2 regions of the Peribacillus sp. NPDC056705 genome follow, and region 2 is predicted to be linked to the other one. Evidence: riboswitches for the same ligand, from Rfam matches in the RefSeq annotation. Region 2 holds a riboswitch; the other holds the start of a gene.
What was found. A riboswitch is a leader RNA that binds a small molecule or an ion and turns the genes downstream of it on or off. The one in region 2 is predicted to bind S-adenosylmethionine.
Positions count from the first base shown of each region.

Region 1: another riboswitch for S-adenosylmethionine. It lies ahead of ACFRAK_RS24545 (Na+/H+ antiporter NhaC family protein); the one in region 2 lies ahead of ACFRAK_RS20405 (YezD family protein).

Region 1 is NZ_JBHTYI010000037.1:33,560-39,644, forward strand. Features, by position in the region: gene hutG (formimidoylglutamase) at 1-794, shown strand, start outside; gene ACFRAK_RS24535 (hypothetical protein) at 1,085-1,240, shown strand; gene ACFRAK_RS24540 (SOS response-associated peptidase) at 1,301-1,972, shown strand; SAM riboswitch class I at 2,242-2,349, shown strand; gene ACFRAK_RS24545 (Na+/H+ antiporter NhaC family protein) at 2,542-3,858, shown strand; gene ACFRAK_RS24550 (chromate transporter) at 4,075-4,620, opposite strand; gene ACFRAK_RS24555 (chromate transporter) at 4,667-5,296, opposite strand; gene ACFRAK_RS24560 (LysR family transcriptional regulator) at 5,551-6,085, shown strand, end outside.
Region 2 is NZ_JBHTYI010000022.1:23,980-30,064, reverse strand. Features, by position in the region: partial or broken gene ACFRAK_RS20425 (nitrite/sulfite reductase) at 1-51, opposite strand, end outside; gene cysC (adenylyl-sulfate kinase) at 68-667, opposite strand; gene sat (sulfate adenylyltransferase) at 711-1,859, opposite strand; gene ACFRAK_RS20410 (phosphoadenylyl-sulfate reductase) at 1,889-2,593, opposite strand; gene ACFRAK_RS20405 (YezD family protein) at 2,776-2,919, opposite strand; SAM riboswitch class I at 3,090-3,198, opposite strand; gene ssuE (NADPH-dependent FMN reductase) at 3,478-4,011, opposite strand; gene ACFRAK_RS20395 (TetR/AcrR family transcriptional regulator) at 4,223-4,810, opposite strand; gene ACFRAK_RS20390 (SDR family NAD(P)-dependent oxidoreductase) at 4,985-5,731, opposite strand; gene pdxT (pyridoxal 5'-phosphate synthase glutaminase subunit PdxT) at 5,887-6,085, opposite strand, start outside.

The sequences.
Region 1 (6,085 bases), on a different contig from region 2:
ATGAAGGCGTCAAAAGGAATAAAGGCAGGATTGGTGCAGCAGAAGGGCCTGATCATATTAGGCAGTCATTGGCGAAATTACCCTGTCATTTACCTTCCCAAACCGAGCTGGTGGATGCTGGTGATGTAATATGTGAAGGTTCAGAGATGGAGGCCGCTCAATCCCAACTGGGTTCGGCTGTTACCCGGATATTGGAGAGTAAAGCGATTCCTATCATACTTGGCGGAGGGCATGAAACCCTGTATGGCCATTATCTTGGGATTAGGAAATCCATTGGACCAAAAGCTAGCTTGGGAATCATTAATATTGACGCTCACTTTGATATGAGGCCTTATGAAAAAGAGAGTTCATCAGGAACGATGTTTAAGCAAATTTTGGACGAAGATAAAAATTGTGGCTATTTATGTGTCGGAATTCAGAAGCAGGGGAATACGAAGGCACTGTTTGAAACTGCCGAGAGAAGTAAGGTCGATTACATATTGGAAGAAGATTTGTCATTGAATGAAATGGATGAAACTAAGCGGCGGATAAATGAATTCGCTAAGGAATATGACTACATTATTCTTACATTATGTACAGACGTTATTGATTCAGCCTACGCACCTGGGGTAAGTGCTCCATCGCCTTTTGGACTGAATCCGAAATTGGTCCGTGCCATTATCAGGCATATCGTATCGAATGAAAAGATCCTCTCCTTTGATATCTCGGAAGTGAATCCTTCGTTGGATGAAAATAATATAACCGTTACATTGGCAGCACATTTAATAAATGAGGTTTTACTTCATTTTAAATAATGAATGGCTTTCCTAAAATGCCATCTCCATAATCATCTATCTGTATTGAAGCGAAAAACCTTTTACAGCGCCTGACTGTCCATGATTCATTCATGGGCAGTCTTTTTTACGCCGCCAATTCAAGGATTCATGCTCCCGGGCTTTGTTCGACTAACCCTTTAAGGTGTAAAGGAACCTCCATGCTGCCTCTTCATTAGAAGATTAACCATGACTCTGCCAGAGTTCAATACTGATACTTGTGGATTTTTAGTTTATAATAACAACCATCTAGCCTATTGAGGGGGGATTCCATGAATGAATATAAAGTAACGGTAAGGAATGGCAGTACCTTGATTTTGTCGGAAATCATTAAAGCTGAAGATGAAAGAGAAGTCCTTGGCACCCTTTTGATTTCCAGCGAATTATTTAATCAGCCATTTACCGACATCAGGATTTTAGAACACTGATTTGTGCCTGCTTGTTCCATTTGTTACACTGTAATAAATCTTAATACGGTAGGCGATATTATGTGTGGACGTTTCACCCTTTTCACTGACATTGAAGAAATAAAAGATCGGTTTGATATACAAGGATCATTTGATGAGGAATACCAATTCAGCTACAATATTGCTCCCTCCCAATCCGTGTTATCCGTCATTAATGACGGGGCAATGAACCGACTTGGATATCTTCGGTGGGGACTCATTCCATTCTGGGCAAAAGACGAAAAAGTTGGCTATAAAATGATCAATGCCAGAGCGGAAACCATTGCAGAGAAAGCAAGCTTCAAGAATGCGTATAAGAAGAAGAGATGCTTGATAATCGCTGACTCATTTTACGAATGGAAAAAGACACCAGAAAGAAAAATACCGATGCGAATAAAAATGAAGAATCATGCTCCATTTGGAATGGCCGGTATATGGGAATCCTGGAAATCTCCCGAAGGCCTCAGCATTTACACGTGCTCCGTTATAACAACCGTTCCTAATGAGCTGATGACCAGCATTCATGATCGTATGCCTGTAATCCTTAAACCAGAAGATGAAAAAGATTGGTTGAATCCATCCATTAATGATCCTGCATATCTGCAGCAGTATTTAAAGTCATTCGACTCAGAACAAATGGAAGCTTTTGAGGTATCGACTGATGTGAACTCGACTAAAAAAAATTCACCTAATCTAATACAACAAATTTGCTGAGAGGTCATTAGACCTCTTTTTATATTAATTCCGCCCGGATAAATATCAGTGGAAGACTCATTGTACTGATTAACTGCAAACAGTAAGAAGTGCATGTGAATACTATAAAACTAAACCTTGCGAAAATAGACAAAATGCTGTACTCTTATATTTGCTTTTCAAAACGACTTCGATGTCGCTTTAACAAACACAGATGGTTACAGCAAGTTTCCAGTTTGGTACTTTTCTGACAGGTATCGTAATAGTTGATAAATTATATAATTTTGATCTTCTTATCAAGAGAGACGGAGGGACTGGCCCGAAGATGTCTCGGCAGCGGACTTAATGGGAGTGCTGTGCCAAATCCAGCAGGCTGATTTTCGCCTGAAAGATAAGGAGGGTGTTTTTTATAAATTAAAAGACCTCTTCTTGTTTTAATAGAAGGGGTCTTTTTTATGCTGACAGCTGTTTTTTTTTGCTATAGCTCCATCACTGGATAATCAAGCTCAAATTGGCGTTATTTGCGAAAACTGTTAAAAGAATAAAGGCTATGACACATGTCATGGGAAAAATAAAAAGAGGTGTACATCATGAGTGCAAACAATAAAGGGAATCCATGGGCATTGATTCCATTTGTCGTATTTTTAATTTTATTTATAGGGTCCGGAATCGTCACTAAAGATTTTTATTCATTTCCGGTGATTGTAGCCATTTCTATTGCATCAGCAGCTGCATTGGCAATGAATCGGAAAGAAAGTTTCAATCAAAAGGTTGATATTTTCTGTAAAGGTGCCGGTGACGCTAATATTATGTTAATGGTAATCATTTTCCTTTTAGCCGGCGCTTTTTCCGAAGTTGCGAATGGTATGGGGGCAGTTGAATCAACCGTGAATCTTGCCTTAGCGGTTTTTCCGCAAAATCTTTTAATGGTAGGGATATTCATTATCGCTTGTTTTATTTCCCTATCTATGGGAACGAGCATGGGAACGATTGTAGCCCTAGCACCTATCGGGGTGGGAATTAGCGAGCAAACCGATATTTCGCTTGCCCTCTCAATGGCGGCCGTTATTGGTGGTGCGATGTTTGGGGATAACCTATCCTTCATTTCAGATACGACAATCGCTGCAGTTCGAACACAGGGAACGAAAATGAAGGATAAGTTTAAGGTGAATTTTTTCATCGTTTTACCTGCGGCCATCATCACATGTGCTATCCTAGGAATATTAACGATGGGTGAACAAGCCGACATCACCCAAAATTCTTATAATTGGGTGAAGATTCTTCCATACCTTTGCGTATTGATCACTGCATTGGCAGGAGTCAATGTGTTCCTGGTCCTATCCATCGGAATCGTCCTTGCCGGAATTATCGGCTTGGCGGATGGAAGTTATCAACCGTTGGGTGTCATTCAAAAAGTTGGTGAGGGAATGGCGGGAATGTATGAAATCTCCTTCCTTGCCATTTTAATTGCAGGTATGGTTGCTGTAATCAAACATAATGGTGGCATCGATTATCTACTCCACCTCGTGACACGAAATAGCAAATCAAAAAAAGGGGCGGAATTCAGCATTGCCGGGCTTGTTGGTTTGACGAACCTTTCAACGGCAAATAACACGATTTCGATTATCATTGCCGGGCCACTTGCCAAAAACATCGCTGAAAAGTATGGGATTGATCCGCGTAAATCGGCGAGCATCCTTGACGTTTTTGCCTGTTGTATCCAAGGGGTGATTCCATATGGGGCACAGCTGCTTGTTGCAGCAGGGGTAGCAAAGATCTCTCCCATAAGCATCTTGCCGTATTCATATTACCCAATACTAATTGGACTTTGTGGAGTCGTTGCCATCTTGATTGGTTATCCACGGTTTCAGTCGGGAAATGATGAATCGAAGAAACGGACTTATTAAAAAGAGGATAATAATGAAAAAAACACCCTGAATCATTGGATACAGGGTGTTTTCTGTATGGGTGAAATCTTCCCACTTATGTCAGTATAAGTGTTCATAAAGTAATCAATTCATCTGCTAGGGATTTCTTTAATTTATGGTAAACAACTTATTTCATAACCAAAATAACTGCTTCATTCCGGTTCATATTATTAATCGTTTTGCGTGCGGCATTTGTCATGAATAGAGGACAACACCAACTAAACCAGAAAGTATAATTACATAAGCTGGGTGCCAGCGTAATTTCATTAGGGCAAATAACGATAATCCAAAAACGAGTAATAAGCTTATCGTATGCCATGAAAAGTTTGGGGCTATCATATGATTGGAAAGTGCTAAACTGATTGCTGCAAAGAGGATTAAACTGGTGACAATGGGTCTTAATCCATAAAACATGGATTGAATAACTGGATAATGATTCAATTTGCTGAAGAAGGTGGCTATAACGGTCACGAATATAATAGCAGGTAGCAAGATTCCGAGAGCGGATGATATGGCTCCTGCTAATCCAGCAGTCGAATAGCCAACGAGAATGGCACTATTGGCTGTGACAGGTCCTGGGGACATCCCGGAAATGGCGATTATATCGGTAAATTGTTGCGTCGTCATCCATCCATGCTGTGAGACTTCCGATTCTATTACGGGAATCATGGCGTATCCGCCCCCGAACGATACAAAACCGATAATAAAGAAGGTGCTAAACAACTCCCACAATTCCATCATTCTATCACACGCTTTCTTGAAAATTAGTTAGCCCTTTTTGATTTACCTATATGCCAGCACCCATGTAAGGTTCGAAATCATTTTCTTCTTTTGTCATATCTTTTCTGTCCAACTTGATATCGTATCCTGATTTTCTCTTGATGGAGATTGTTACAATACCCGCTATAGCTCCTGCCACTATAACGATCACAGGGTGAAGAAAGAAGAGGACCGGAATTCCTGCTAATAAAATACAGAAAGTTGATTTGTCTACAACAGCCGTTTTTCCTATCTTGATAGCCGCATAGGCGATGGTGGCTACTATGGAAGCTCTGATCGATATGAATGCGGATTCTATCTTCGGATTATCCTGAATGAAAAAATACAAAATGCCTAGGAGCAGAACAATTAAAAAGGTAGGTAATGAAACACCGATCATGGCTGCCATTGCCCCCTTCATTCCGGCAATTCGATGGCCGATAAAGGTGGCGGAGTTAATGGCGACAGCTCCCGGTACGGACTGAGATAATGCAAAAACATCCGTAACTTCTTCGCTTTTCATCCATTTCCTCTTTTCGACCACTTCTTTTTCGATTAATGGGATCATCGCAAACCCGCCTCCGAATGTGACAGGTGCTATTTTAAAAAAGGTCCAAAATAAAAGGAAAAGAGTTTTCCATTGTCCTTTCATTGACATCAGTCACTTCCTTTGCCGCTAAGTTTAAATCTTATTACTAACATATCAAAGAAAAAGGAATGGGTAAATTGCAACAAAATCATCGGGTATAACAAAACGTTATACCTAGAAGATTTATCCGTTTTATAAAGAATGCCGCCAATAATTTAATAGCCTCACTTATTCAGGGATGCAGCACTCTTTTTTCATTTCACCATTTACCTTTATGATGCTATCATTTTAATGAACTATCTAAAAACATGGAGGTCGTTTTCTTGAAATTAGAAAATCTAAAAATGTTTTGTTTAGTGGTGGATGAAGGAAGCATAAGCCAGGCAGCGAGGTTAAGTTTCCTATCTCAACCCGCTGTAACAAGACAAATCCACCAACTGGAAAATTATTATAACACTTTGTTATTCGACCGTGAGGAAGGAAGGCTGAGAGTTACAGAGGCAGGAAAGTTGTTATACCCTTTTGCAAAAGCTATTGTAAATGACTTCAACCATTCAAAAGAAGTGATTCAGCAATCAACAGGCAAGTATAATGCAAACCTCATAGTAGGGGCATCCTTGACCATCGGTGAGTATTTGTTGCCGAGCTTGCTTGGAAGATTCAAAAAACAACAGCCTGAAATAAAAGTGACATTAACGATAAAAAATACCCCCCGGGTTCTGCAGGATCTTACAAATGATGTCATTGATTTGGCCTTGGTGGAAGGGCTTGTGGAAAACAGCGATTTTATTGTAGACAAGTTCGCCGAGGACGAATTGATATTGGTATGTCCATCCGACCACCCCTGGAAAGACAGAA
Region 2 (6,085 bases):
TTTATTTTTAGCGATTAGTGGATTTTCCGACCAAAATTTTTCGTAAACCATTACATTTCCTCCTTGATTAAATCGCTTTCTTTGCTGTCAAATAGCCGATTACCTGTTCAACACACTCTTCAATGCTGTATTGGTCGGATTCTAAAATGATTTCCGGTTGTTCTGGTTCTTCGTACGGAGAGTCGATTCCGGTAAAATCTTTTATGATTCCTTTACGTGCCTTATCATATAGACCCTTTGGATCACGCACCTCACACTCTTCGATCGGACACTTTATGTATACTTCAATAAACTCCCCTTCTTCGAGTAAATCACGTACAATCTGCCGATCTGCCCTGAATGGAGATATGAAGGCAGTCAATACGAACTGCCCACTATCCACGAATAACTTGGAAACCTCACCGATCCGCCTAATATTCTCGGTTCGATCCTCTTCAGAAAAACCTAAATCTTTATTTAAACCGTGGCGGATATTATCACCATCCAAAACATAGCTTCGAATATTCCGATTATATAATTCTTTTGCGACCGCGTTCGCAATCGTTGATTTTCCGGAACCCGAGAGTCCTGTAAACCATAGAACTGTGCTTTCATGCCCGTTTTGCTTCCGGCGGAGCTCCTTGGTCAATGACGTTTCATGCCAAGTGACATTCGTACTTTTACTCATATAATAATCCCCCTCTTCATGTGATCCTTCAATTTATGTCCTATCAGTTATAAACTTCATTCTTTTTCAGACCTTCGATCAACACCTCGATGACCTCTTTACGGCTAAAGGTAGCTGGAGGAATTTCTCCATTACGCAACATTTCCCTTACCTTCGTTCCAGACAGGATGACATGATCTTCCCTGCCGTGCGGACAAGTTTTAGCGGAAGCCATGTTGCCGCATGCTTTACAGTAAAAACTATGTTCAAAGAATAATAACGTGATCCCTAACTCATCGGCGTTAAAATTCCCAAAGATTTTTTGGGCATCATATGTGCCATAATAATCGCCCACACCCGCATGATCACGTCCGACGATAAAATGGGTGCATCCATAATTTTTACGGACCATTGCATGGAAAATGGCTTCTCTAGGTCCTGCATAACGCATGGCAGCAGGGAAAACTGCAAGGGAGACACGATCCTTGGGATAATATTTCTCAAGCAGCACTTTGTAACTTTCCATTCTTACATCTGCCGGAATGTCATCGGATTTAGTGGCACCTACGAGAGGATTTAAGAATAAGCCGTCGACAATCTCCAATGCTGTCTTTTGAATATATTCATGTGCACGGTGAACAGGGTTCCTCGTTTGGAAACCGACAACCGTTTCCCACCCTTTTTCAGCAAAAGCTTTCCTTGTCTCGACAGGGTCCAGATAATTAGCTTGGAATAACGGACGCTCTATTCTCTTAATCAACTTTATTTCCCCGCCGACATATACATCACCGCGGTTAAATAAATTTTTCACTCCGGGATGCTTCTCATCATCCGTTTGATATACTAATGTCGCTTCCAATTGCTTATCCGGAGTGTAAATATCGGAAACGGTGAGAACCCCGTATGTTTCACCCTCATGAGTCAGCGTTACTTCTTCACCTATAGTAAGGGTTTCTGCAATTTCTTTGGTCAAAGGAAGCGTAATCGGGATGCTCCATACATGTCCGCTGCTAAGCCTCATATCCCTGACCACTGTCTCATAGTCACTTTTTGTAAAGAATCCCTTAATCGGACTGTAGGCACCAGTGCCTATCAATTCAAGATCACTTAAAGCGATTTCATCGATTTCGATTGCCTTTGTTATTTTACTAAAATCATATTTTGGTTCCCAAAGATCGATTAATGTTCCTCCGTGCGGTAGACTGATTGTCATGCTAATTTCCCCCTATGGTTTCTATTTATTTAAGATAAATGCAATCCGCATTCCGTTTTTTGTGCTCCTTGCCAACGGCCTGAGCGTAAATCATCTGCATTGAATGCAGGTGCTGTACACGTTTTACATCCAATGCTAGGATATCCATTATCATGCAGGATATTATATGGAAGTCCGTTTTTGTGGGCGTAGCGCCAAACGTCTTTCCATGTCCAATGTATGAGTGGACATATTTTAACCGACTTGAACTTATTATCCTTATTGATATACTCGGTTTTAGCCCTTGTTTCGGATTGCTCCCTCCGCAGTCCCGAAAGCCAGGCTGTTGCCGTTGAAAGCACATCGGTAAGCGGAATGATCTTACGGATGTTACAGCACTTATTGGAATCACTAAGCCATAATTCATCCCCATATTCCGCTGCTTGTTCCTCAAGCGTCAAGGCAGGTTTCTTCATTTCGATTGAAAGTTTTGGATAGCGCTTCTTCACTTGCTCGATCAATTGGTAGGTCTCTTCAAAATGAACATCTGTATCAAGGAAAACAATTTTTGCCGAAGGGTTGACCTTCGCCAATAAATCCGTAAGCACGATGCCTTCAATACCAAAACTGCAAGCATAAATCAGTTTGTTTCCATAATGGTCATTCGCCCATTGCAGAACTTCCAAAGCTCCTTTTGTGTCACTGTCTTCAGGAAATACAGGGAATTCCCCTGAATTGAAATTTTCATAGTTTATTAATCCAGCCAACTTTTGTAGCCCCCTCTAAAAACTTGCTGTATCAGATTAGAGTAACTGTTGATCAATACCCGTTTTAATCTTCCCCAGTTTATTTGATTCTAGGAAAAAGAGACGAATCTAACCAATACTCTCTTTATATCAGTTAAACCCGCCTCTAGTTTTTCTAGTCAGCAGATACCTTATTTAATTCTTAATTTTTCATTTCTTTCCATTTGAATGATTTTACCATCCTGGACTATAAGTGTAATCGATCCATATTTCATTGAATTAAGCATTTCTTGAAGTCGTTCAAATATTTCTTCAAGCTGATTCTCTTTATCCAAACCAGTTCCTCCTTTAAGAAAATCTGCGAATATTTTATTTTCGACGCTGATTAAATGAATTTCTTAATTTTATATAATTCCATACAACCTTACATTGTTATGGTTTACCTGAAATTTTTCCAAAAACAAAAATCTTTCCATGATGGAAAGATCCCAAGGTAAATATCATTACCTTATCTTCCAAAATGATCAACATTTTGTTGGAGGTAGCACCTTGCATCCATCATGCAGGTTGCTGGACTTCAAAGGGCCAATTCCCTCCGTCGCTCTGGATAAGTTTTATTATTTTAAATATTAACATATATTTAATCCTTGTCAATGGAGTTTTCTTATAAAATAACTTGGTTTAATATTATGGATGAACTGTTATTTTTATACACACTATTCAATTTATGATTTTATGTTCATTTAAATACGAAAATAGACTCATTTTTTTAGATAGAGTCTCCAAAAAAATGAGTCTATTTTCATTAATAAACCTATTATTGACGAATGTAATCACTTTAAGAAATACGTTTGAATGCCAGTCCTTTTGTTGAAGGGATTACTTGAAATTCATTAATTTCTTAACTGTATTGCTTCTACAAATTCTTGAACTTGACTCTGGACACGATCAATTAAATGTGAATCATTAATCGGATTTTCAGAATTCTGTTTATCTATTTCCTTATCAACAAAGTAAATGCCCTGAAGCGGTTCGCCTTTTAATATTGAGATTAATGGTTTAAGCGCATAGTCAATCGCCAATAGATGCCTGTTACTTCCACCAATCATGATTGGCAGAACTGGCTTACCCTTGAAAGCACCTTCTGGCAGCAAATCAATCAAGGCTTTTAATACACCTGTATAAGAAGCCTTATAAACCGGTGAACCAATGATGATTCCTCTGGCTGCTTGAATTCTCTCTGAAAGTTTTAAAATATCTTCGCTATTATATTTCCCTTGGAATAAATCATCTGCTGAGAAATCCGTTATTGAGAAATAAGCTGTGGTAAATCCTTCTTTTTCGACTAATGATTGAATATGTTTTAGTGAAATGTCCGTTCTTGATGGAATAGCCGGACTTCCTGATAAAATTACGATATCGCTCATACAATCCCCCTCCATTGTTACATGATTTCCAGATAAATTCTTCGTAAAGCATTTCGTGTAGTATACATTTATCGTAATAGTCTGAAAAATATAAGTCAAATCTTACACTCTGGTTTAATAGATTCACAAATTTGACTGCATCGTTTCTGAATGCATATAAAACGGTCATATTTGCGGCTTGATGCACATGCCTTTAAATATGACCGTTTCTTTATGTATGATTTTGTTTACCATGAATACCATATACCAAAAGTTGTGCAATGTTCTTAATTCGTTCAGGAGTAAAATACGGCTCCTTTTTTTGTTGATGGATTTCATAATGTGTAGATAATGCCAATGTAAAAGAAATGATCCCTACATTAAATAGGATAATGTCAGAGATATATTGTATCTCTCCGCTATCTATTCTCTTTTGTATTTCAATATGCTTGGCATTTGTCTTGAAAATCTGATCTATATATTGCTTTGAAATATCTTGATCGAATTGTGTTTCCCTAAATAATATTGAAAACTGTTCTTTATTTTCAAGAATTTTTCTTATCATGGTGCAAACATGATTCTCCACTAGTTCATCCGTGGCTAGATGGCTAGTCACATCTTCGGGTTCCTCATTTTCATTAGGGGTGATTGTAGCCAAAAGCAAATCTTTTTTGCTGTCAAAGTATTTATAAATAGTAGCTTCGGAAACATTGCATGCAGAGGCAATTTCATTCGTTCTTGTCATGTCAAAACCTTTAGTGGCAAAAAGAGTCCGGGCTACATTTATGATTCGTTCTTTGGTTTGCTGCCCTTTTTTCAAAAATATCAACCTTCTTTTATAAAGATAAGACCGGTTTCACCAATCTATTTCTATGATATCTCGGTGGTAGCAATCGGTCAATATTACCTTTGATTTGTTAGAATTAATATTCCCATATATCATAAATAGAAAACATCGTCTAATTGGGACGATGTTTTCTTTTTTTTTTGAAAATCACTTAAAAGATGCATAGCCATCATCGACCATGACTACACTTCCATTGATCGCATCCGCTTCCTCTAACGATAATAGATAGACGGCATTTGCAATGGCTTCTGGCTTGATTAATTTACCGCGCATTTGACTTGCATTCAATTTATCGATGATTCCCATATCTTTATAGCCTTGTATGATAGGAGTGTCAACCCCGCCTGGCGCAATGCCCACTACGCGTATGCCATAAGCGCCCAATTCCAAAGCTGCTGTCTGTGTCATCATTCTTACAGCGCCTTTAGTTGCCTGATAGGCAAAAGTCCCATGGGAAGCTAAGTAGCCAAACACGGAAGCGGTATTTATAATGACCCCCTTGTTATCTAGCTCCTTCATTTTCCGTCCTGCTGCCATGATTCCAAAAGCAACTCCGTGCTGGTTCACTTCAATCGTCTTGAAGTAACCCTCCATATCTTGATCGAGGATCATACCGCCTGCACCAATGCCGGCATTATTAAACATGATATCGATCCTTCCGTATGTTTGCACTGCTTTATTGATTAACGATTCAACTTCTTCCTGCTTAGAAACATCCGTTTTAACAAAGATGGCCTCTCCACCATCCGCTTTTATCTGTTCAACAGTTTCCTGTCCCATTTCCTCATTAAAATCTGCAACGACGACCTTGTCCCCCTTTGCTGCGAATTTCAAGCATGTTGCTCGGCCAATTCCGCTTGCTCCTCCTGTAATAACTGCAACTCTTGCTGTCATTTCCATTCCCCTCTCACCAATAAAAAGCATGTAAGTGATTACTTACTTTTTATATTATAAAAGTAAAGGATATTGAATTCAAGCAATATGTATTTTTATAGTGATAGGAGCATTCAAAAATGAAGCTGCCCTATTAATAGGACAGCTTCATTTGTTTAGGAGGTTTTCAATTCGACCTTACTTACGGAGGTCTTCACCATTTCAATGAAAAGTTGCAGAAAACGATCATCACCTGTTAATTCTGGATGAAACGCACTGACAAGGACATGGTCTTGTCTTGCAGCCACTACATTCTCTTCATAAACTGCCAATACTTCCACACCTTCTCCAATTCCATCAGCAAACGGCGCCCGG